DNA from 4 places in the Micromonospora sp. NPDC018662 genome. Region 1 is predicted to be linked to each of the others. Evidence: riboswitches for the same ligand, from Rfam matches in the RefSeq annotation. Region 1 holds a riboswitch; each other region holds the start of a gene.
The links. Region 1 has a riboswitch for cyclic di-AMP ahead of ACH495_RS22830 (coiled-coil domain-containing protein). Riboswitches for the same ligand answer to the same signal wherever they lie in the genome.
Positions count from the first base shown of each region.

Region 2: it holds a riboswitch for cyclic di-AMP, as region 1 does, so the genes downstream of both, ACH495_RS03750 (coiled-coil domain-containing protein) here and ACH495_RS22830 (coiled-coil domain-containing protein) in region 1, are expected to answer to the same signal.
Region 3: it holds a riboswitch for cyclic di-AMP, as region 1 does, so the genes downstream of both, ACH495_RS14885 (C39 family peptidase) here and ACH495_RS22830 (coiled-coil domain-containing protein) in region 1, are expected to answer to the same signal.
Region 4: it holds a riboswitch for cyclic di-AMP, as region 1 does, so the genes downstream of both, ACH495_RS01265 (NlpC/P60 family protein) here and ACH495_RS22830 (coiled-coil domain-containing protein) in region 1, are expected to answer to the same signal.

Region 1 is NZ_JBISAC010000008.1:182,497-188,266, reverse strand. It holds gene ACH495_RS22840 (HelD family protein) at 1-818, shown strand, start outside; gene ACH495_RS22835 (cation diffusion facilitator family transporter) at 896-1,810, shown strand; cyclic di-AMP (ydaO/yuaA leader) riboswitch at 1,953-2,083, shown strand; gene ACH495_RS22830 (coiled-coil domain-containing protein) at 2,088-3,176, shown strand; gene ACH495_RS22825 (SRPBCC family protein) at 3,244-3,756, opposite strand; gene ACH495_RS22820 (STAS domain-containing protein) at 3,819-4,178, opposite strand; gene ACH495_RS22815 (hypothetical protein) at 4,652-5,056, shown strand; gene ACH495_RS22810 (cellulose binding domain-containing protein) at 5,762-5,770, opposite strand, start outside.
Region 2 is NZ_JBISAC010000001.1:769,064-774,833, forward strand. It holds gene ACH495_RS03740 (helix-turn-helix transcriptional regulator) at 49-393, opposite strand; gene ACH495_RS03745 (carbonic anhydrase) at 565-1,218, shown strand; gene ACH495_RS03750 (coiled-coil domain-containing protein) at 1,280-2,305, opposite strand; cyclic di-AMP (ydaO/yuaA leader) riboswitch at 2,309-2,440, opposite strand; gene ACH495_RS03755 (YibE/F family protein) at 2,595-3,902, opposite strand; gene ACH495_RS03760 (SHOCT domain-containing protein) at 4,043-4,222, opposite strand; gene ACH495_RS03765 (metal-sensitive transcriptional regulator) at 4,379-4,678, opposite strand; gene ACH495_RS03770 (heavy-metal-associated domain-containing protein) at 4,759-4,965, shown strand; gene ACH495_RS03775 (hypothetical protein) at 5,001-5,770, shown strand, end outside.
Region 3 is NZ_JBISAC010000004.1:289,569-295,338, forward strand. It holds gene ACH495_RS14875 (hypothetical protein) at 1-355, shown strand, start outside; gene ACH495_RS14880 (hypothetical protein) at 505-1,269, shown strand; cyclic di-AMP (ydaO/yuaA leader) riboswitch at 1,597-1,736, shown strand; gene ACH495_RS14885 (C39 family peptidase) at 1,940-2,791, shown strand; gene ACH495_RS14890 (alpha/beta fold hydrolase) at 3,494-4,375, shown strand; gene ACH495_RS14895 (CDP-glycerol glycerophosphotransferase family protein) at 4,372-5,770, opposite strand, start outside.
Region 4 is NZ_JBISAC010000001.1:257,773-263,542, reverse strand. It holds gene ACH495_RS01280 (zinc metalloprotease) at 1-470, shown strand, start outside; gene ACH495_RS01275 (pyridoxamine 5'-phosphate oxidase family protein) at 542-1,087, opposite strand; gene dcd (dCTP deaminase) at 1,166-1,744, shown strand; gene ACH495_RS01265 (NlpC/P60 family protein) at 1,816-2,850, opposite strand; cyclic di-AMP (ydaO/yuaA leader) riboswitch at 2,864-2,999, opposite strand; gene ACH495_RS01260 (N-acetylmuramoyl-L-alanine amidase) at 3,231-5,264, shown strand; gene ACH495_RS01255 (C40 family peptidase) at 5,334-5,770, opposite strand, start outside.

The sequences.
Region 1 (5,770 bases):
GGCTGACCGTCGCCGACATCGCGCTGCTGGACGAGCTGGACGCGCTGCTCGGCACGCCGGTGCGGCGGGCGAAGCCGAAGCGGGACCCGTACCAGTTGGCCGGTGGCGTGCGCGAGCTGAGCACGTACGCGGACCGGCAGCGCGCGGCGCGGGCGGCCGCCCGGGAGCGCCCGGTGGACTACCGCGACTACGCCCACGTGGTGGTGGACGAGTCGCAGGACGTCTCGCCGATGCAGTGGCGGATGGTCGGGCGGCGCGGCCGGCTGGCGTCCTGGACCGTGGTCGGCGATCCGGCGCAGACCGCCTGGACCGGCGATCCGCAGGAGCTGGACCGGGCCCGTGACCAGGCGCTGGGGCGGCGTCCCCGGCGCCGCTACGAGCTGACCACCAACTACCGCAACTCGGCGGAGATCTTCGCGGTGGCGGCGGCGGAGATCCGCCGGCTGTACCCGGATCTGGCGCTGCCCGACGCGGTGCGGTCCACCGGTGTGCCGCCGGTGGAGCGGACCGTGGCCGCGGCCGAGCTGCCGGCGGCCACTGTCGAGGCGGCCCGGGTGCTGCTGACCGAGGTCGAGGGCACGGTCGGCGTGATCACGCCGGTGCCGCGCCGGGACGAGGTGGCGGGTTGGCTGGGCGAGCTGGGCGCCGGCCGGCTCCAGGTGGTCACCAGCCTCCAGGCCAAGGGCATGGAGTACGACGGGGTGGTGCTGGTCGCGCCGAGCGAGATCCGGGCCGACCCGGGTTCGGGGGTCCGCACGCTCTACGTCGCGCTGTCCCGGGCCACCCAGCGCCTGACCACGCTCGATCCGGTGGGGTGACACCGCAGTCACTTGCACACATAGCGATGTGAGCATAGATTGGGCCCGTCCGGGGCGCGGGACGGGAGGGTGTGTGCGTGGGCGCAGGCCATGACCACAGCGGTGCGGTGACCAACGCGGCGCACCGGCACCGGGGCCGACTCTGGGCGGCGTTCGCGCTGCTCGCCGTGCTGATGCTGGTCGAGGCGGTGGCCGCCGTGACGACCGGTTCGCTGGCGCTGCTCTCCGACGCCGGGCACATGTTCACCGACGTGCTCGGGATCGGCATGGCGCTCGCGGCGATCACCGCCACCCGTCGCGCCGGGACCGACCCGCAGCGCACGTTCGGGCTCTACCGGCTCGAGGTGCTCGCCGCGCTGGCCAACGCGGTGCTGCTCGGCGCCGTCGCGGTCTACGTCCTGATCGAGGCGGTACGCCGGTTCGGCGAGCCGCCGGAGGTTCTCGCCGGCCCGATGCTGGTGGTGGCCGTGCTCGGCCTGCTCGCCAACATCGCCGCGTTCGCGCTGCTGCGCTCCGGCGCGCAGGAGAGCATCAACCTGCGCGGGGCGTACCTGGAGGTGCTCGGCGACCTGCTCGGCTCGCTCGGCGTGATCGGCGCCGCGCTGGTCATCGCGGTCACCGACTGGTGGTGGGCCGACCCGCTGGTCGCGGTGGCGATCGGCCTGTTCATCCTGCCGCGCACCTGGCGGCTCGGCCGGGCCGCGGTACGCATCCTGGTGCAGGCCGCGCCGGAACACCTCCAGGTGACCGCCGTGCACGACCGGCTGACCGCCGTGCCCGGCGTGGCGGAGGTGCACGACCTGCACGTCTGGACGCTCACCTCCGGCATGGACGTGGCCTCGGCGCACCTGACCACCGACCCGGGCGCCGAGGTCGCCACCGTGCTGGCCGCCGCCCGGGCCGCGCTGCACGAGGACTTCTCGATCGATCACGCCACGTTGCAGATCGAACCCGGAGCGTCCACCGGTGCCTGCGGGCCGACCGGCTGGTAATGAGGACAGCCTTAAATCTGAGTGGCTATTGTTGACTTATGCCGGTTTTGCCCGGTTCTCGACGCCGGGTGACGGCGCCGGAACCGGGCAACGCCGGTAGGCTCGGTCGCGGCCACCCCGCAGGCGTCATCCGGCGTCGGCGGAGCGGCCGTCGCCTAATCGCCCGCGGGGCGAGCCGGGGAACCACGTACGTGGGGTGCATCCGCGTCAGCGGTAGGGATCTTCCGTCCCGAACCCGTCAGCTAACCCGGTCGGCGGTTGACGGAAGGACACGTGAATGCCCCCAGTGGCACCCGTACGACGAACGGCCGCCCGGATGGCGGCCCTGCTCGTCGCGATGCTGACCCTCGGCCTCGCGACGGCGCCGGTCTCCCCCGCCTCGGCGGCACCCGCGACCGGCCGGCTCGCCGCCGCGCCCGGCGACGACGACGAGGGCGGCACGCCGGCGCTGCGCGCCAAGCTCGACGCCGCCAGCAAGGGCTGGCTGGAGGCCAAGGCCGCGCTGAACCGGTCGGTGACCCGGCAGAAGCAGCTCAACGAACGACTCGTGACGATCGACGCGGAGCTGACCGAACGCAACGCCAAGGTCGGTGAGATCGCCGAGGTGGCGTACCGCACCGGCCGGATGGGCACCGCCGCGGCACTGCTCGGCAGCACCAGCCCGGAAGGCTTCATGGACCGGGCCGCCGCCCTGGAGACGGTCGCCGCGCACGAGGACCGGACACTGCGGGAGTTGATCACCACCCGCGACGAGGCGATCCGCACCCGTACCGCGCTCGACGGCGAGGTCCGCGAACAGCGCAAGCAGGTCACGGTGATGGCCAAGCGCAAGGAGCAGGCCGAGCAGGCGCTGGAGGAGGCCAACAACCGGCCGTCCGCCAGCAGCAGCGGCAGCAGCAGCGACGGCAGCGGAAGCCGGGGCACCTCCACGGCGAACGCGAAGCCGGCCAAGCGCAACTCGGACGGCTCCTGGCCGGCGGAGTCGTGCAGCGTGAACGACCCGACGCCGGCCAGCGGCTGCATCACCCCGCGTACGCTGCACGCCCTGCAACAGGCCAAGGCCGCCGGCTTCACCCGGTACGTCTCCTGCCACCGGCCCAGCGGCTCCGGCGAGCACCCGAAGGGTCGGGCCTGCGACTTCGCGGCGCAGAAGAGCGGCTTCGGTGGCGTGGCCAGCGGCGGCGACCGGACGTACGGCAACAACCTGGCCGCGTACTTCGTGCGCAACGCCGACCCGCTCGCGGTGCTCTACGTGATCTGGTTCAAGCAGATCTGGCTGCCCAGCAGTGGCTGGAAGTCGTACAGCGGGGGCAACGGCGACCCGTCCAGCGACCACACCAACCACGTGCACCTGTCGGTGTACTGACCGTCGCGACGGCACCCGGTCACACGCCGGGTGCCGTCGCACGCGAGCCGGCACGGGCGGGGCCCGGTCAGGCCGGTCGGCCCTCCAGGGTCGCGCCCAGGCGGGCGGCGAGGCCCAGGTGAGCGGCCCGCGCCTGGCGGAACGCGTAACCGAACAGCGGCGCCGGCGCGGTGAGCGTGATCTCCACGTCGATCCGCACCACGCCGTCGGGCTCGTCGCGCAGCCGGGTGTGGTTGCGGACCGTCGTCGCCGGCTGCTGCCGGGCCACGGTGACCACCTCGTCCTCGGTGGCGATCAGCACGTCCGCCTGGTAGGTCACCGGGAAGTGCAGCGGACCCAGCTCCAGCCGGTCGGTGATCGCGAAGCTGGCCAACGCGCCCGGACGGGGCGGCAACTGCCGGACCCGCACGATCAACGGATGCAGCTCGCCCTGCCGGCTCAGGTCGCCGAGCAGGGCCACCGCGTCCGCCCGGCTGCACCGGGCCTGCACGGTGTAGCTGAAGCTGTCGCTGCTCTGCAACCCGTCCCCCTCGCCGTCGTGGGTCCGGACGATCGTCCCGTACCGGGGGCGGCCTGGCAACGGGTCGAAGGTCCCCCGGTCGGCGGTGGCCGGGAGCAGGGTTCGGTGGCGCCGGGTGACGCTCAGGCGCCGGGGAGCACCTCGGGGGCGTCGTCGGCGAACCAGGGCTCCGGCGCGCCGAAGAGACCGAGCAGGCCGGTCACCCAGAGCTGTCGGTGCACGAACCGGCTCGGCTCGGTGACCACCAGCTTGACGCCGCTGACCTCGCAGGTCTGGAAGCCGGCGACCATGGCGCTGATGCCGACCGAGTCGATGAACGTGACGAGCCGCATGTTGAGCTCGATCCGGGCGGGACGCGCCTTCGCGAGCACCTCGGCGATCGCTTCCCGCACCTCGTACGCGGTGTCGACGTCGATCTCCCCACGGGGCGCGATCTGGACGACACCACCCGGACGCACCGATTTCACGATCGACAGGCTCACGCGAGCACCTCCACTCGCCCCAACGGGCGCCTCATCAGTACGCGGGCCGCGACCGAGAGTATTCCTCCAACGGCCCCGGTCGCCACCCCCCGGGATGAGCAATTCGCGGACTGGGCACACCTGGGCGAGCCCAATCCGGACCTCCGGGTTCCGATTTCCCTTCGACACGGACCAGTGACCGGCCGAACGACCGGACCGGGTCGGCCGATCCGCCGACCCAGGGTAGCGGGCCCGCACACCCCGCCGGGGTACCCGGTCCCCGGCGCGTACGGGTGATTCCGCCCACCCCGTCCCTTTCCCGCGCCGACACCGCCGGATCCCGGCACGGTGCCGTTCGCATGGCAAGCGGCACGGGAGGGGGTTTGGCGCGGGAGCGGTCGGGGCACTGCCCCCGGGGAGTGAACCGTGACGCGCCGGATGAACACCGGAGTCCGACCTGGCCGCCGGGCTTCGGCACCCGAGGAGGTAGAACGATGTTCGGATCCAGCCTGTTGGACCGCCGCAGCAAGCCCGAGCGGGTCGCGGACCAAGCATGGCAGCACCTGCTCTCCGCGGTCGGGTCCGCCGGTGACAGCGTGCGGGACGCCACCCGCGTCGCCCGCCGCAACTCCTCCGGCCTGGCCGACGACGCCACCGACCTGGTCGGCTCCGCCGCCGACGAGGCACGCCGCCGGGCCGGCCTCGCCTTCGACGCGCTCGCCGGCCGGCGCCCCGCACTGCCGTGGACGCTGCTGATCGCGGCGGCCCTGGCCGGCGCGGCCATCGGCTGGGCCGCCGGCACCGCCGCCCGCGCCGCCGGCAGCCGGGAGCGCGGCGCCGACGAGATCGAGTTCGTGGACGTCGACCGCCCCAACTCCCCCGCCGGCCTGGACGGCTGACCGCACACCCCCACCCCGCACGACCGACGGTGGCCCTCCCGGCAACGGGACGGCCACCGTCACCCTGTCCGAACCTCGGTGATCATGAGGTTGACGGCCCGGAGAGCGCTTTCCGGGGCAGCCAACTTCATGATCATCCGGTCCGTCGGGCCTGCCCCGCCCGCCCGGCGGTGGAACGCCTCAGGTGTCAGGTCGCGGTAGACACCCATACCGTTCCACCCGTGCTTCACCCTGCCTGTGACTGGAACGGTATGGGTGTGTCACGGCCCGGTAGACACCCATGGCGTTCCACCCGTGCTTCACCCTGCCCGTGAGTGGAACGGTATGGGTGTGTCACGGCCCGGTAGACACCCATGGCGTTCCACCCGTCTGCCGGACGCCCGCTGAGGAGGCGCTCCCGAAACTCCGCAGCGCACCCCGCAAGCCCTCATGAGTAACCGTCCGCCGGACAGGGTGACGGCTGACGGAGCGCTTCCCCGTGCGACCAATGCTCGCCCACCCGCTCGCGCCCAACAGCCCGACCGGTAGGAGTGAGCGGGTGATCAAGGAGTTCACGTCACCCCCGAGATCGACTCCGACACAAAACCCTTGATCACGTCCAGGGCGGGGGTGTCCTGGGCGGTCAACCTCGTGGTCAGTGAGTGGCGTCACACGCGGACCGCGCGCCGATCGGGAGGCGATCGGCGCGCGGTCCGCGGGGGATGGTCAGCGTGC
Region 2 (5,770 bases), on a different contig from region 1:
CCGTCGCGACCGGACGCGTGCGGGGCGTGGGCGTGCGCCCGGCCGCGGTCACCGCTCGGTGGTGGCGTCCATGGCCGACTGGTCGGCGGCGAAGAGGTCGAGCAGCGCCCCGACCTGCTGGTCGGCCTCGGCGGGGTGCCGGAAGCGGCCGTTCGGGTTGATCGTGTACTCGTTGCGCCGGCCCACCCGGGTGCGGTGGAGGTAACCACCGGCCTCCAGGTCGGCGACGATCGCCTGGGCCGCCCGCTCGGTGACGCCCACCTCGTCCGCCACGTCCCGCAGCCGCGCGGTGGGGTTGCGCGCGATGGCCAGCAGCACGTGCCCGTGGTTGGTGAGGAAGGTCCAGTGCCGGCGGCTCCCGTCCTCACCTGGTGTGGTCGCCATGGTGGCCATCGTATGGCGTTCGGGGCAGTTGGTCGGAACCGGAGCGCGGCGCGGCCGTGACGCCTGAAATGCGTATCACGAAATCTTGACGTGCCTTCGGTCCCGTGTGACGGTGGGTCGCGAGGCCGACACCGCCGCCGGCCGGCCCGGTCGTTCCGCCCGAGGACGAGGTGAGCTGCGATGACCCCGAGTACCCCCGATGAGGCACTCGCCGAACTGCGGGCCGGTAACCACCGGTTCGTCACCGGCGTGCCGCAGCACCCGAACCAGGACGCCGGGCACCGGGCCGCGGTCGCCGAGGGCCAGCACCCGTTCGCGGTGATCGTCGGCTGCTCCGACTCCCGGCTCGCCGCGGAGATCATCTTCGACCGCGGTCTCGGCGACCTCTTCGTGGTGCGTACCGCCGGGCACACCGCCGGCCCCGAGGTGCTCGGCAGCGTCGAGTACGCGGTGACCGTGCTCGGCACGCCGCTCGTGGTGGTGCTCGGTCACGACTCGTGCGGCGCGGTCCAGGCGGCCCGGGAAGCGGTCCGCACCGGCTCCGCGCCGGCCGGGCACCTGGGCGCGGTGGTGGACGCCGTCTCGCCCAGCCTGCTCCGGGCCGCCCGGCAGGAGGTCGCGGACCTCGACGGCATCATCGACGTCCACATCGCGCAGACCGTGGAGACGCTGCTGGCCCGCTCGACGGTGCTGGCCGAGCGGGTGGCCGGGGGAGCGTGCGCGGTGGTCGGCATGTCCTACCGGCTCAGCGGCGGCGAGGTGCGGACGGTGGCGCAGTCGCCGGCCCCGCTGCCCGCGCCGGCCGCACCGGCGGACCCGGCGCTCGCCGGCTGACCGCACGCCGGACACCCGAAAAGGGGCCGCCCGAAGGCGACCCCCCATTTTCGCGTACGCGTCAGAGCAGCGACATGTGCACGTGGTCGGTGTGGTTCGACGGTCCGCTGTAGGAACTCCAGCCGGTGGCCGGGAACCAGATCTGCCGGTTCCAGATCACGTAGTAGATGCCCAGCCGGTCGGCGTTGCGGATGAGGAACGCGGCCACCTCGTTGCCGTACCGGCGGGTGTCGTTGTTGTGCCACGGTGCGAAGCCGCTGTTCTGCAACGACCAGTCGCACGCCTTGCCCTTGGGATGCTCCCACGGCCCGCCGGGGCGGTAGCAGCCCACGAAGCGGTTGAAGCCGGCGCGCTTGACCTCCTTGTACGCGTGCAGGGTGCGCGGCGTGACGCAGCCGGAGGTGGTCGGGTCGTTCTCGCTGCACGACTCGGACTTCCATCCGCCGTCGGCGGTGCGGCCGGGGCCGATCTTGGCGACCGGTGAGGTGGCCGAGACCAGACCGCCGGTGAAGCCCAGCCCGCCGACCAGCTTCAGCGCCTTCTGCGCCTCGACCTTCTCGCGGGCCATCGCGTTCGTCTGCTTCTCCTGCTCGCGCACCTCGGCGTCGAGTGCGATCTTGGCCTGCTCGGCGCGCGTCTTCACCTCGTTGATGGCGGCGAGCCGCTGCGCGTTGAACAGGTTGAGCTCGTCCAGGGCGCTGGCCCGGCGGACGAACGAGTCGGGCGAGTCGCTCTCCAGCAGCATCGCCATCGCGCCGACGCGACCGGTGCGGTAGGACTGCGCGGCGATCTCGGTGACCTGCGGGCTGAGCGCGTCGAGCTGGTTCTGCGCCGCCTTCACCTCGAGCGCGAGCTGGAGCTGCCGCTTGCGCGACTTGTCCAACTTGGACTTGGCCTGGAGGTAGTTCCGGTTGGCCGCGGTGACGGCTTCGCTGATGAGCGGTGGGTCGTCGTCCTCCGCGTGCCCCGAGGGGTTGGGGGCGGCGGTGTGCGGGGCTGCCGAGGCCGGGGTCGGGCCGGCCAGCACGGCGAGCGCGGCGAGCACGGCCACCACGGGTGTCAAGCAGCGGCGCAGGGGTGCCGTCACAGTGTTCCCTTCCGTCGGCCGCCGACCGGGTTAGCTGACGGGTTCGGGACGGAAGTGGCCCCTACCGCTCGCGCGGATTCACCCCATGTACCTGGTTCCCCGGCTCGCCCGGAGGCGATTGGGCGGCGGCACCGCAGGCGCGGGTGCGCGCCTTCGGCGGTGACCGGCAGCGAGGTTACCCGAGATGTCGACCGGGGATCTACGCCCGGAAGCCGACCAATCGCGAGAATTCGACATTGCCCAGCGTGACCAGCATCGCGTTTGACGCGGGCCGTCACGCAGCGGAGTGTCACCATGCGACATCCGTACTTCCCCGGTCGCCGGGCCACCGGTCGGCCGGCGTCCCGCCGAGCGCCTCCAGCGCCTCGCCGCGGGCCGCCGGTGGCCGGGCCGGCGGCGGCGTCGACGCCCCGGCCGACGGCGTGCGCCGCCCGGCGGTGGCCACGACCGCGGCCAGCGCGGTGGTGAGCGGTACGGCGGCGATCAGCCCGAGCGTCGCCACCGCGCTGCGGACGATCTCCTGGGCGAGGAACTCGCTGGTGAGGATCTCGCCCACCGGGCGGGAGTCGGCGACCAGCAGGAGCAGCAGCGGCAGCGAGGCGCCCGCGTACGCCAGCACGATGGTGTTGACGGTGGACGCGATGTGCGCCCGGCCCACCCGGGTGGCCGCCCGGTAGAGCTGCCGCCGGGACAGGTCGGGGTTGGCGTGCGCCAGCTCGGTGACGGTGGCCGCCTGGGTGACCGTGACGTCGTCCAGCACGCCGAGCGAGCCGATGATGATGCCGGCCAGCAGCAGGCCGTGCAGGTCCACGTCGCCCCGGAACATGGACAGCGTGGTGGCGTCCTCGCTGCCGAAGCCGGTCAGGTGGGTGGCGGCCGTGGCCAGCGTGCCCAGCACGCCGGTGACCACCAGGCTGCCGAGCGTGCCGAGCACCGCCACCGACGTCTGCGCGGTGATCCCGTGGGTCAGGTAGAGCACCACGAACATGATCAGGGCGGCGCCGACGATCGCCACCGCCAGCGGGGACCGGCCGGCGCCGATCCCGGGCAGCACGAAGCCGAGCAGGATGGCGAAGCTCGCCACCAGCCCGCCCAACGCGGCCAGCCCGCGCCAGCGCCCGAACGCCACGATCGCGGCGGCGAAGAGCGCCACCAGCCAGATCAGCGGCGTACCGCGCTGGTGCTCGGCGATGTTGTAGGCCTTCACCGACGGGTCGGCCGGGTCGGTCAGCTCGACCAGGATCACCTCGTCGCCGACCTCGACCCGGGGCGCCCCGGGGCCGTTGGGGACCGGCGTCTCGACCTGCCGGCCGGCGTCCGGGCCCTGCTCCGCGGTGACCGTCACGGTGCCGCACCGGCCGCCGCCGCCCTCGGGCGCCTCCGGCGTGGGCGGGCAGGGCTCGGTCACCACGCGGGTCACCGTGCCGTGGTGGCGCGGCACGTTCTCGCCGCCGGCCGGTTCCGGGCCGCCGCCCCGGGGCCAGAGCACCAGCGCCGCGATCACGGTGAGCACGAAGAGCGGCACCACGGTCGCGACCAGGAGCCGGCGTACGCCCGGCGGCGCGGCGGGGGCGGGACGGGTGTGGTCGGCGCCCACGGCGGCCCTCCCAACGGGTCGCGGCGCACCGGGTCACCGGACCGGTCGGGCACCGGTCGGCGCGGACGCGTCCTGACCACGCCCGGGTCGCCGCCGGCCATGGTAGCCAGGCCGGGTCGGGCCACCCCGGCAGGCGCGGATCAGCTCAGGCCGGCCCGCCGGCTCCGGTAGTCGTCCTCGTCGATCTCACCGCGGGCGTACCGCTCGTCGAGGATGCGCCGGGCCGTGCCCGGCCTCGCGGCGTCCGGCCCGGGCAGCCGGAACACCAGCCAGACGAGCCCGGCCAGCACCGCGAGCGCCAGCAGCGCCCAGATCCACATCCAGCCCATCATCGGGCCCGGCCACATCATCCGGCTGCCCTCCGTCCGTCACGCCTGGCCGGCGGTTCGCCGGCCCGGCCGTCACCTCGACGGTACGGCGGCCGGGGCGTGACCGGACCGGGCCGGGCGGCCCGTCCGCCGGGCCGGAGGTCCCGGTCAGCCGCGCTTCATGAGGCGGCCCACGGCGGCCATCATCTCGGTCGCCATCTCGTCGGCGCGGCCCTCGGCGGCGCCCTCGTGCATGCAGTGCCGGGCGTGGCCGTCGAGCAGGCCCAGCGCGACCTTGTCCAGCGCGGCCTGGACGGCGGAGATCTGGGTCAGCACGTCGATGCAGTAACGGTCGTCCTCGACCATCTTCTCGACGCCCCGGACCTGCCCCTCGATGCGGCGGAGCCGCGCGAGCAGTTGGTCCTTGCTGGCGGTGTAGCCCCGGACCGGGGTGGACGGCGTGGTCATGCGTCGAGGATAGCGTACCCCCCAGGGGTATGATAACGTTCGGCTCGTACCCCCAGGGGGTATCAGGATCGGAGGGCGAGATGGACACCACCTACCAGGTGCGCGGCATGACCTGCGGGCACTGCGTCACCGCCGTCAGCACCGAGCTGAACGCGCTGCCGGGCGTCACCGACGTCCAGGTCGACCTGGCCACCGGCCGGGTCACCGTCACCAGCCGGGAGCCGCTGGACGCGGACGCCGTACGCGCCGCCGTGGACGAGGCCGGCTACGACCTCGCCGGGGCGTGACGGGTCCCCGGACCCCGCAGAGCCGAGGAGACACCATGAACACGGCGACGAAGCTCAGCGGCTTCGCCCTCGGCCTCGCGGCGGTGTTCGCCGGGGCGTACGGGATCGGTCACGTGGCCGGTCCCGCCGCCCCGGCCGCCGAGACCCGCCACGACGCCACCGACGCCGACCACGGCGACCCGGGTCACGCCGGAGGTGCGGACGCCCACCTGCCCGGCGGGCTGCTGGTCTCCGACCGGGGCTACACGCTCCAGCCGACGGCCGCCCCCGAGGGGCAGTTCGCGTTCCGGATCACCGGCCCGGACGGCGCACCGGTCACCCGCTACGACGTGGCGCACGACAAGCGCATGCACCTGATCGTCGCCCGCCGCGACCTGTCCGGCTTCCGGCACGTGCACCCCGAGCTGGCCGAGGACGGCACCTGGCGGGTCGCCTCGCCGCTCGCCGGGCCCGGCGTCTGGCGGGCGTTCGCCGACTTCACGCCGACCGGCGGCGAGCCGCTGACGCTCGGCGTCGACGTCACCGTTCCCGGTCCGCTGGCCGCCCGGCCACTGCCCGCGCCGGCCACCACCGCCACCGTCGACGGCTACACGGTCACGCTCACCGGCACCCCGGAGCCCGGCCGCACCAGCCGGCTCACGCTGACGGTCAGTCGGGACGGCCGCCCGGTCACCGACCTCCAGCCCTACCTCGGGGCGTACGGCCACCTGGTGGCGCTGCGCCAGGGCGACCTGGCCTACCTGCACGTGCACCCCGACGGCACACCCGGCGACGGGCGGACGCCGGCCGGCCCGGCCGTCACGTT
Region 3 (5,770 bases), on a different contig from region 1:
TCCGCGCGCCGACATCGTTGCCGGCGTTCCCGTCGTCGGCCGGCAGACCGACGCCGTTGTCGGCGTATCCGTCGTCGGCGGGCCTGGCGACCCCGTCGTCGAGCGGCGGAGCGGCGCCGTCGTCGAGCGGCGGAGCGGCACCGTCGTCGAGCGGCAGAGCGGCGCCGTTGCCGAGCGCCAGAGCGGCGCCGTTGCCGAGCGGCAGAGCGTTCCCGTCGTCGGTCGGCAGGGGAGCCGCGTCGGCGTTCCCGAGCCGCAGCCGGCGGGCAATGCCGCGCCCCCGACCGGGCGGCACCCGTTCCCGGCCGGTCAACCGCCGGCGCCGGCCGGTCCGCGAGCCCCGCCCGCCCGCTGACCCGCCACGGGCCCCGGCCCGTGACCGCATCCACCGAACCTCACCCCGCACCCGCCCCTCGGCGGCCCGGCGGCGCCCGTACCCGGCCGCGCCCCGCTCCGACCGGCCGTGCGGAGTTCCCCGCCACTGTCTCCCGTGAGGTGCCGACCATGTCGCAGACCGTTCTCCTCAACTTCCTCACCGCCGTCCCCGAGGCCGCCGCCATCTGGTCGGCCCTGACCGTGCTCGCCCTCGTCCTGCTCGCCGTGTTGGTCGCGCGCCCGGAACGCGACGGCGCGGCGGAGCCGGCACCCGACCCGGTCGACGCGGAGGCGCTCCACCGCGCCGACCTCGCCCGGTACGCCGACGAGGTGGCGGTGGCCGCCGCCGGCGCCGCGCAGACCGCCCGCCGACGGCGCGAGCAGTGGCTGGCCGCCCAGGACGAGGCGGACCGGGCCTGGACGGCCTACGACGAGTCGGACGCCGCCGCCCGCCGCCTGGCCGGGGCCGGCGCGCTGCCCGCCCCGCGCACGCCCCGCACCCCCACCGAGTACGCGGCGCGTGAGCGCTGGCTGCACCACGCCGCCATGGCGGCGCACTGGCGAGGCGAGCTGACCGCCCGCCAGCTCGCCGACGTGCTGGCCCACCGCAACGGGTGGGACCCGCGCCGGCACCCGGCCGAGCAGGAGATCGTGCTGGCCCGGACCGTCCGCGACGGGCGACGGGCCGGCTGGGAGGCGGCCGCCGAGCGGGAACGCCAGGCCTGGCGGGACGCCGAACTGGCCGCCGAGGCGGCCCGGACGCTCGCCGCCGAGGCGTGGGCGGCCGCCACGGCGCGGTGGCCGGCGCCGGCGTCCCGTGTCCCGACGGCGACCCGTGTCCCGGTCCCGGCAGCCGTGCGGGGGGCCCGCTGGCGTCCGGCCCGCGTCGGCTGAGCGCGCGCGCCGGGAGACCCCACGGGCGAACGTCGACCGAATCGTTACCCGGAAGCGGTGAGGCTGCTCACCGGCGCTGCCCGTCGGCCACCGTCGGGATCGATGGCCCCTGCTGCGCCCGCTGCCCGTTTCTGCGCCCGCCGGATGCCCGTTTTCCGCCGGTCGGCGCCGACGCAGCCGCTTGTCCCATTGAGTGAAGTCAGTAACCGGCTGTTCCGAATCCGTAGTCGCCGAGCACGTTTACGCAGGTGGCAGCGCTTGGCAGGGCGTGTACCCACCGGTAGTGTCGGCGCGTCCGGTGCGGTTCTCGATCGCAATTGGCGACGCCGTGCCGACCCGCCTAATCGTGCATACGAACCGGGGACCCAAGCGCAACACCGGGGTGAATCCGCGAGCCACGGCCGCGGTAGGGCGTACTTCCCGCCCGAATCCGTCAGCTAACCCGGTCGGCGGACACGGAAGGAGTTCCATCCTCGTGCCCACCACCCCCCGAACGTCCCCCCGCCTCCACGGCCTCGGGGTGCCAGCGCTCGCCTGACCCGCGACGCGCGCCAACCCCTGTCCGCCCGGCATCCCGGGCGACGTCCCGTGGCCGTTCCGCCCGCCAGCGTGTGTGAGTTCCTCCGCGCGCGGGGCCGGTGCGTGCCGCCCACCCCCGTGGAGGAAACCCGTGAAGCACCACCTGAAGCGTCAACTGCGTCGCCTCGCGACCCAGCGCCCGTACCAGATCATCGCCGGTTCGGCCGCGGCCCTCGTGCTGGCCGGCGGCACCGGTGCCGCCCTGGCCGCCGCCGACGACGCGCCGGCCCGGCCGGAGAACACCGCCGCGGTGGCGGAACTCGGCTCCCGGCTGGGTGACACCGCCAGCCGCGGTGAGGCGCGGATCGCCGTCCCGTCACCGAGCACGTCACCCAGCGCCGCACCCAGTCGCGCGCCCAGCGCGTCGCCCACGGCCACGCCGTCGGCGAAGGCCGCCGACCCGGACACCGCGACCCGCAAGGCCACACCGAAGCCGCCGTCGAGCAGGGTGCTCGACTACGACTACCAGGCGCAGACCACCTACTACTACTGCGGCCCGGCCGCGGTGCGGAACGCGCTCAGCGCCACCGGTATCGAGCGCAGCCAGGACACGCTCGCCGCCGCGCTCGGCACCACCGAGATGGGCACCAACTCGGCCGAGGACACCACCCGGGTGCTCAACCAGCAGGTCAAGGGCGATCCGTACCGGACCCGCATGATCCCCGGTGTGGCCACCCGGGCCCAGATCGACCGGCTCCAGGCCGACGTGGTCAACGCGGTCGGCAACGGCCGGGCGGTGGTCTCGAACATCGTCGGGGACGCCACCGACACCGACGGCGGCTGGCACTCGTTCCCGGGCGGCCACTACATCGCCGTGGTCGGCTACAAGAACGACGGCCGCACCGTGCGGATCGCCGACTCGGCCGACCCGTCGCTGCCGTCGTACTGGGTCAGCACCATCGACCTGGCGAACTGGATGGCCACGCGCGGTTACTCCGCCTGACCGTACGCGTGAAGGCCGGCACCCTTCCGGGTGCCGGCCTTCGCGTTCCTTAGCTGTTCCAGTGGCCTGCTTCTCCCACTGCGCGTACGCGTCGGGGTAGGCCGACACCTGGACGGGCTGGGCGGCCTTGGTCAGCGGCATGTCCTGCCAGCCGTCGACCTGCTTCAGACCCTTCAGGAACAAACCCCAGGGGCACGGGCGTACAACGCCGCACCCCCGTCGGCGATTCCGCCGTCAGGATGCCGCCCACCACCGCCAAACCGGACAAATCATCCACTTGACCCCGATCGGCGGCACGCCACCGGCGTCCCAACAGCCTTGTGGGGCACCTCGGGGCCGCCCAGACACCCACACCGTTCCACCCGCCGCCCGCCACCATCATGAGTGGAACGCCATGGGTGTCTCAGGGCCGCGTAGACACCCATGGTGTTCCACCCAGGCACCCGGGGCGCGTTCGGTGGAACGCTATGGGTGTTTCAGGGCTCCTGGGTATCCAAGGTGTCCGAACCGGCGAGGAAAATCCGCCCGAACCCACCCGGCCCTCTAGCAGGCTTCACCTGGCCTCGCCGGGCGGGCGATCATGAAGTTGACAGTGGGTGGTGTCCGGTTTGTCAGGGGACAACCTCATGATCGACGCGGAGGTGGCGGGCTCGGGGAGGACGGTCTCGCGCCGGGTGTCCGCGCGGTGGCAGACTGCGGCGTATGGGCGATACGAGGGGGAACCGTCACCTGGTGCTCCTGCACGGCATGGGCGCCACCGGCGAGGTGTGGTTGCCCTGGGCGCCACTGCTGGAGCGCCGCTGGCCGGGGCGCTGGATCGCCCCCGATCTGGCCGGCCACGGCTGGTCGCCGCCGCTGCCCGGATATTCCTTCGCGGCCCTGGCCCGGCGCGTCATGGACGGGCTCGACGCGGTCCGGCTCAGCCCGGGGGACCGCCTGGTGCTGCTCGGGCACTCGCTCGGCGGCGTGGTGGCGCTGGCGCTGGCCGCGCGGCAGCGGCACCTGCCGGTCGACGCGGCGGTCGGGCTGGGCATCAAGGCGGTCTGGTCGCCGGCCGAGCTGGCCAAGGCGGACGAGTTGGCCGCCCGGCCGGTGACCTGGTTCGCCACCCGCGACGAGGCGGCCCGTCGCTACCTGCGGGTCGCCGGGCTCGCCGGCCTGTTCGCCCCCGACCACCCGGTGGTCGACGCGGGGCTGCGGCGGGAGGACGGCCGTGGACAACGCGGGCATCCCGGCGGCGGACACCGGGGCGACGGCGGTGGACAACGCGGGTATCCCGGTGGCGGACACCGGGGCGACGGCGGTGGACAACGCGGGCATCCCGGCGGCGAGCACCGGGGTGACGGCCGGTGGCGACTGGCCATGGATCCGGCCGCGTTCGCGGTGGGGGAGCCCGACCTGCCCGCCCTGCTGGCCGCCGTCGACGTGCCGGTGCTGCTGGCGCGCGGCGAGACGGATCCGATGGTGACCGACGCGCAGCTCGAGGCGTTGGGCGTGCCGGTGGCCACCCTCCCCGGGCTGGGCCACAACGCGCACGTGGAGGACCCGGCGGCGGTGCTCGCCCTGCTCGACCCCTACCTCTAGGCCGTACGCGGCGCCGGGACGGCCCGGTGCGGTTCCAGCTCGCGGCGGGCGGCGGCCAGGAACGCCTCGGCGTAGCCGTCGACGGGGAAGTCGCCCAGGTAGCGGGTCCGCGCCGTCCAGCGCTGCGCGGCCTTCGGGTCGGTGTCGAGCAGCGCGGCGAGCACGTCGTCCACGTTGGACATGTCCCGGCGCAGCACGTAGCCGGAGGCGGCGAGCGGGAACCGCTCGACGAAGTGCGCGCCGTCGGCGCCGGTGTCGGTGACCGCGTACGGCTTGCCGGAGTAGAGCCAGTCGGAGATCACCCCGGAGACGTCGGAGACCAGCGCGTCGGCGCGGTTGACGCACTCGGTGAGCGTCAGGTCACGAGCGGCTGCCGCGCCCCACAGGTGGGGTCGGCCGGTCTTCGCCTTGTCGGCGGCGAGCAGCTCGGTGAGGCGGGCGAGCTGCCGGGCCGAGGCCGGGTTCCGGTCGGTGTAGGGGTGGGCGCGCAGGATCACCACCGCGCCGCGGTCGATCAGCCGGCGGATCAGCGTCTCGGCCACCGGCAGCGAGCAGTAGTTGGCGTCGGCGTGGTGCCCGGTCCAGGTCGGGGTGTAGAGGACGGTCGGGTGCGCCGACGCGGGCGCCGGCTCCCGGCGTACCTCGATGGCCTCGACCTGGGGGCGGCCGACCACGACGAACTTCTCGGCGGGGATCTCCACGCCGGCCCGGGCGTACCTGTCGATCGCCGCCTGGCCGGCCACGAAGATCTTGTCGAAGATCGCCGACACCGGGTTGGCGCTGGGCGCCTTGTCGCTGTCGCCGTGGTGGAGCTGCACGTGGGTGAGCTGGTGGAAGCGGATGCAGTGGGCGTTCTTCGCGCCGTGGTTGACGTAGAACGCCGCCCGCAGGCTGGGCACCAGCGCCTCGTCGAGCGCCTTCAGGGTGGGGCAGAGGACCACCGGCGCGCGGGTGGCGGCGGCCACGGTGGACAGGAACTCCGGCTCGCGCACCACCACCAGGAACGGCCGGCCGATCCGCTCCAGGTAGGGCAGCCACATGGTGACCTGGTACTCCGAGCCGGGCGGGGCGGAGAAGTGCAGCACGAACTCCGGCTGGTGGCGGCGTAGCGCCCGGCCGACCGGGCCGCCCCCGGCCGGCGGCCGGAACCGGCGCCGGGCGAGGTCGACCGCGATCGCGGCGCAGCCGGCGCCGACCAGCAGCGTGGCGGCGAGCGGCAGCCACGCCGGCAGCGTCAGCGCGGCGGCGAGCGCCACCAGGGCGAGCAGCGCCAGCAGCGCGTCGCCGAGCCGGGCGGCGACCAGCGGCGTCCAGGAGCGGACCGGCAGGTTGGCCGCCCGGATCTCCAGCGCGCCGGCCTGCCGCAGCGGGCCGACCAGCAGCACCAGGCCGAGC
Region 4 (5,770 bases), on a different contig from region 1:
AGGGCTCCTCGGCGGAGCGGTCGATGAAGACCTCGCTGCGCGAGGGCGGCAAGAACACGCTGAACATGTATCTCGGTGAGCTCAGCGACGGCCTGCTGGGCTGGGCGACCTTCCCGAAGCGGACGCTGGACAAGATGGACGGCGTGGTCGTGCTCAACGAGTCGCTGCCCGGTGGCTCGGCGACCAACTACAACCAGGGCGACACCGGCACCCACGAGATCGGCCACTGGCTGAACCTCTACCACACCTTCCAGGGCGGCTGCTCGGGCTCGGGTGACAGCGTCTCCGACACCCCGGCCGAGGCCTCCCCGGCGTACGAGTGCCCGACCGGTCGGGACACCTGCTCCACGACCGGCAAGGACCCGATCACCAACTTCATGGACTACACGTACGACTCCTGCATGTACCAGTTCACCGCCGGCCAGGCGAGCCGCATGCTGACCGCGTGGAACGCCTACCGCGCGGCCTGACCGCCGCCGCACCACGTACCGGTGCCGGCCCTGTCTGCGGACGGGGCCGGCACCGGCGTTTCCGGGCCCGGTCAGGCGGCCGGGCGGCGGGTGTCGAAGCCGTGCCGGCCACGCCGGCCCTCCGGGACGAGCGCGCCCAGCCGAGCGGGTGCCGCCTCCCCCGGGTCGAGCCAGAGCCGCACCTGCGGCCGGCCGACGCCGGGAAGGGCCACCGGATCGCGCCGGGTCAGCATGGCCACGTCGACGGAGAACTCGAACAGCCGCCAGTCACCCTGCGGCGCCGCCCGGCCGAGCCGGGTCAGCCGCGACACCGTCGCCGGGTCGGTCACCGGACGGGCCCGGCCGGCCACGTAAGCCTCGTCGTCGCTCTCCTCGGGCGGGAAGGAGTGCAGCGCGTAGCGGCCGTCACGTTCGAGGTCGCGGCGCTTCGGCGAATCGATGACGAAGCACCAGAGCCCGTCGTCGGTGATCAGCGGCGACACCGGGTGCACCCGGGGGCCGCCGTCGGCGCGGACCGTGGCGAGGTAGCCGAAGCCCGGCCCGTACTGCTGGATCAGAAGGCGGATCTCGGCGGCGAGTCGGGGCTCGTCGGCGGCGAATTCGGACCAGGAAGCCATGCCGACATTCTATCGAACACGTGTACGAAGATGTAGTCCGACACGCTGGTCACGCACACCGGTCGCTAGAGTGTTCCGATGCTGCTCTCCGACCGCGACCTGGTCTCCGAGATCAAGGCGGGCACCCTCGCGCTGGAGCCCTTCGAGCCCACGCTGGTGCAGCCGTCCAGCATCGACGTACGCCTGGACCGGCTGTTCCGGGTCTTCAACAACCACCTCTACACGCACATCGACCCGTCGATGCAGCAGGACGACCTGACGTCGATGGTGGAGGTTCCCGAGGGGCAGCCGTTCGTGCTGCACCCGGGCGAGTTCGTGCTCGCCTCCACGCTGGAGGTGATCTCGCTGGGTGAGGAGCTGGCCGGCCGGCTGGAGGGCAAGTCGTCGCTGGGGCGGCTCGGTCTGCTGACGCACTCCACCGCCGGCTTCATCGACCCGGGCTTCTCCGGCCACGTCACGCTGGAGCTGTCCAACGTGGCGAACCTGCCGATCACGCTCTGGCCGGGCATGAAGATCGGTCAGTTGTGCATCTTCCGGCTCTCGTCACCGGCCGAGCACCCGTACGGCTCGGCCGTCTACGGTTCGCGCTACCAGGGCCAGCGCGGCCCGACGCCGAGCCGGTCCTGGCAGAGCTGGCGCACCTGGCCGACCCGCTGACGCCGTCCGCTGCTGTTAAGCGGGGCCCCCTCCTATGCAGAATGCGTTAACAGGGGGCCCCTCCTTACACCTCAGCCGGGGCGGCCGTAGCTGTTGATGTCGCCGTCGTCGACGCGCTTCATGGTGATGGGTTTGCCCGACTGGGAGGCGTGCACCACCCAGCCGTCACCGACGTACATTCCGACGTGGTGCAGGTCGCCGTAGTAGAAGACCAGGTCACCGGCGCGCAGCTCGGCACGGCTGACCCGCGTCGTCACGTTGTGCTGCTGACGGGCGTTGTGCGGCAGCGAGACCCCGGCCTTCGCCCAGGCCGCCATGGTCAGACCCGAGCAGTCGAAGTGGTCCGGGCCGGCCGCGCCCCACACGTAGATCTTGCCGATCTGGGCGCAGGCGAACTTGACCGCCACCCCGGCCGCGCCACCGGGATACCCGGCGGGACAGGGAGCCGGGCGCAGCGGGCCGCCACCACCGTTGCCGTACACCTTGAGCCGCAGCTTCTGGAGCTTGGCGATCTCGGCGTCGATCTGCTTCTTCTTCGCCGCGAGCTGGGCCTCGGTGCGGCTCAGGTCGGCGACCATCGCGTCCAGCGGCTTCTTCTTCGCCGCCAGCTCGTCGCGCAGCGCGGCGATGTCGTGGACCTGCTCCTGCTGGTGCTGCGCGAAGCGGTCGAGCAGCTCCAGGCCGCTGACCAGCTCGCTCGGCGAACGACTGCCCAGCAGCGCGTTGACGGTGGAGAGGTTGTCGCCCTTGTACGCGTCGGCGGCGAGCCCGCCGACCTGGCCGAGCGCGGCGTCCACCCGGGCCTGGAGCGGAGCGATCTGCTTACCGAGCGCGTCGGCCTGCTTGCGGCGCACCGCGAGCTGCTCACGGACGGCGTTTACCTGTTCGATGACGGGTTCGAGCTTGTTCCAGTCGCGGTCGATCTGGGCCTCGATCTCGGCGACCGAGGGTTCCGCGTGCGCCGCCGTCGCGCCACCGGTCAGGACGACCGCGGCGCCGACCAGGGCGGCGAGTGTGGTGGTGAAACGGGACCAGCGGGAACGCGGCACGGCGGCGGACCGGTCGGTCGACCGGCTCGACGTCGGCCGCGGGGCATGGTGTGCCACCGGGCGTCCGTACTCCTTCTGCCTGACCGCCTACCGGGTTAGCTGACGGGTTCGGGCGGGAAGGGAGACGCCCTACCGCAGTGGCTGCGGATTCACCCCAGGTACCTGGGTCCCCGGTTCGCCCGTGGGCGACTCGGCGGTGTCGGGCCGTCACCGACCGGGTTGGACGGTGAGACGTGCGGCCGACGATTGACCAGAGTAGGGATTCCTGTTATCGATCCGCAACCCGAACGGCCGTGACACTCCGTACCGAATGTGCCGCGCAGACATGAATGAAGCTTTCTTTCATGTCGGATTACTACCCGGAAAGGTATTGACCTCACGGGTGGGTGGAGTGAGGGTGGGAACGCAGTGACGCCCATCCCTGTCCAGGAGGTTCGATGCACCTCTCAGCCCCGCCGTCGAGCAGACGGATGCTGCTCGCCGCCGCCGTGGCGACGGCCACCGCGCTGGCCACCACCGGCCCGGTGAGCGCCGCGCCGCAGGCGAACCGGCCCACCGGCGACCGCCAGCAGCAGTACGCCGCCGCGGCGGCCGAGTACGGCGTACCGCAGAACGTGCTGCTCGGTGTCTCCTACCTGGAGTCGAGGTGGGACACCCACCCGGGCCAGCCCAGCACCAGCGGCGGCTACGGCCCGATGCACCTGACCGACGCCGCGCACGTCCTCGCCACGCCGGGCAGCGCCCATGTCGACGAGGACGAGGACCCGCGCGGCGACGAATCCCGCCCGCTCACGCTCGACCCGGCCACGGCCGCCACGCCGAGCCGGGAGACGCCGCTGCCGGCCGCCTCGCTCCAGACGCTCGACGCCGCCGCCACGCTCACCGGGCTGGACGCGCAGAAGCTGCGCACCGACCCGGCCGCGAACATCCGCGGGGGCGCGGCGCTGCTGGCGTCGTACCAGAAGGCACTGGGTGGGCCGGTCGGCGCCGGCAGCGACGCCGCGGCCTGGTACGGCGCGGTGGCCCGCTACTCCGGCGCGGACACGTCCGACGCGGCGGCGGCCTTCGCCGACGAGGTCTACGACCAGCTCGGCCAGGGCGCGGCCCGGACTACCGACGACGGGCAGCGGGTCACGCTGGCCGCCACCACCGCCGAGCCGGACCGGTCCGGGCTGGCCCGGCTCGGGCTGCGCCACGCCGCGCGGCCGGACGGGCTGGAGTGCCCGGTGCGGCTGGCCTGCGAGTGGATTCCCGCGCCCTACGAGCAGCTCAGCGCCGACCCGGGCGACTACGGCAACCACGACCTGGGCAACCGGCCGAAGCAGCAGAAGATCGAATACATCGTCATCCACGACACCGAGGGCTACTTCGACCCCAGCGTCGACCTGGTGAAGCGGGCCGACTACCTGGGCTGGCACTACACGCTGCGGTCGGTGGACGGCTACGTCGCCCAGCACATCAAGGCCAAGGACGTCGGCTGGCACGCCGGCAACTGGTACGTCAACGCCAAGTCCATCGGCCTGGAGCACGAGGGCTTCGCCGGGCAGGGCACCTGGTACACCGAGGCGATGTACCGCAGCTCGGCCAAGCTGGTCCGGTACCTGGCGCAGAAGTTCGGCATCCCGATGGACCGGCAGCACATCATCGGCCACGACAACGTGCCCGGCATCACCGCCGCCGCGGTCGGGGGCATGCACTGGGACCCGGGCCCCTACTGGGACTGGTCGCACTACTTCGACCTGATGAAGGCGCCGTTCCGGACCACCGGCACGTCACGTACCGGGCTGGTCACCATCGACCCGGACTTCGCCACCAACCGGCCCGCGTTCGTCGGCTGCAACCAGCAGCCGCCGGGCGTCCCGACGCCCACCCCGCCGGCCGCGCCCTGCCCGTCGCGCGGCTCGTCGGCGGTGGTGCTGCGGACCGCGCCGAGCGCGGACGCCCCGCTGGTCAACGACCTCGGGCTGCGCCCGGACGGCACGCCGGACACGATGTACATCTCCGACCACGGCGCCCGCGCCTCCGCCGGTCAGACGTACGCGGTGGCCGGCCGGCAGGGTGACTGGACCGCGATCTGGTACCTCGGCCAGAAGGCGTGGTTCCACAACCCGGCCGCCGCGCCCACCGCCAGGTGGGCCACCGGCTTCGTGGTGACGCCGCGCCCCGGCAAGGCCACCATCCCGGTGTACGGTCGCGCCTACCCGGAGCAGGCCGCCTATCCGGAGACCATCCCCTACCAGGCCATCTCCCCGCTCCAGTACACGCTCGCCGCCGGCCAGCGGTACGCGGTGGGCGGTGTGCTGCCGGGCGAGTACTACCGGGCGGTCTCCTACGACGGCTCCGCCCCCGGCGACCGGACCGTGGTACGCGGCAAGAACCGCTACGTGCAGGTCCAGTTCGGCCACCGGATCATGTTCGTGAACCTCGACGACGTGCTGATCCTGCCGTCGCCGCTCGGCGCACCGCGCTGAGCCTCGCCACCGACACGAGAAGGCCCCCGGTCCACGTGGACCGGGGGCCTTCCGTCGAACGGGTGCGGGTCAGCTGACCCGGACGAAACCGGCGAGCGGCTGGGTGCTGATGCTCGACACCTGCACCGGTTTGCCGGTGCGGGGCGCGTGCACCATCATCCCGTCGCCGAGATAGAGCCCGACATGGTGCAGGTCGCTGCCGAAGAAGACCAGGTCACCGGGTCTGGCCTCGGATCGGGAAACCTTGCGGCCCTCGTTCCACTGCGCACCGGTGAAGTGGGTGAGCGAGATGCCCGCCGCCTTGTAGGCGTACTGCGTCAGGCCCGAGCAGTCGAACGAGTTCGGGCCGGTGGCACCCCACACGTACGGGTCGCCGACCTGGGCGCACGCCGTCTTGATCGCGGTACGCGCGGCGCTGCTCACCACCCCGTCGATGGACGGGCAGCCGGCCGGCCGGATCGAGGTCACCGGCAGCATCCCGGTCAACCGTTTGATCTCGGAGTCGA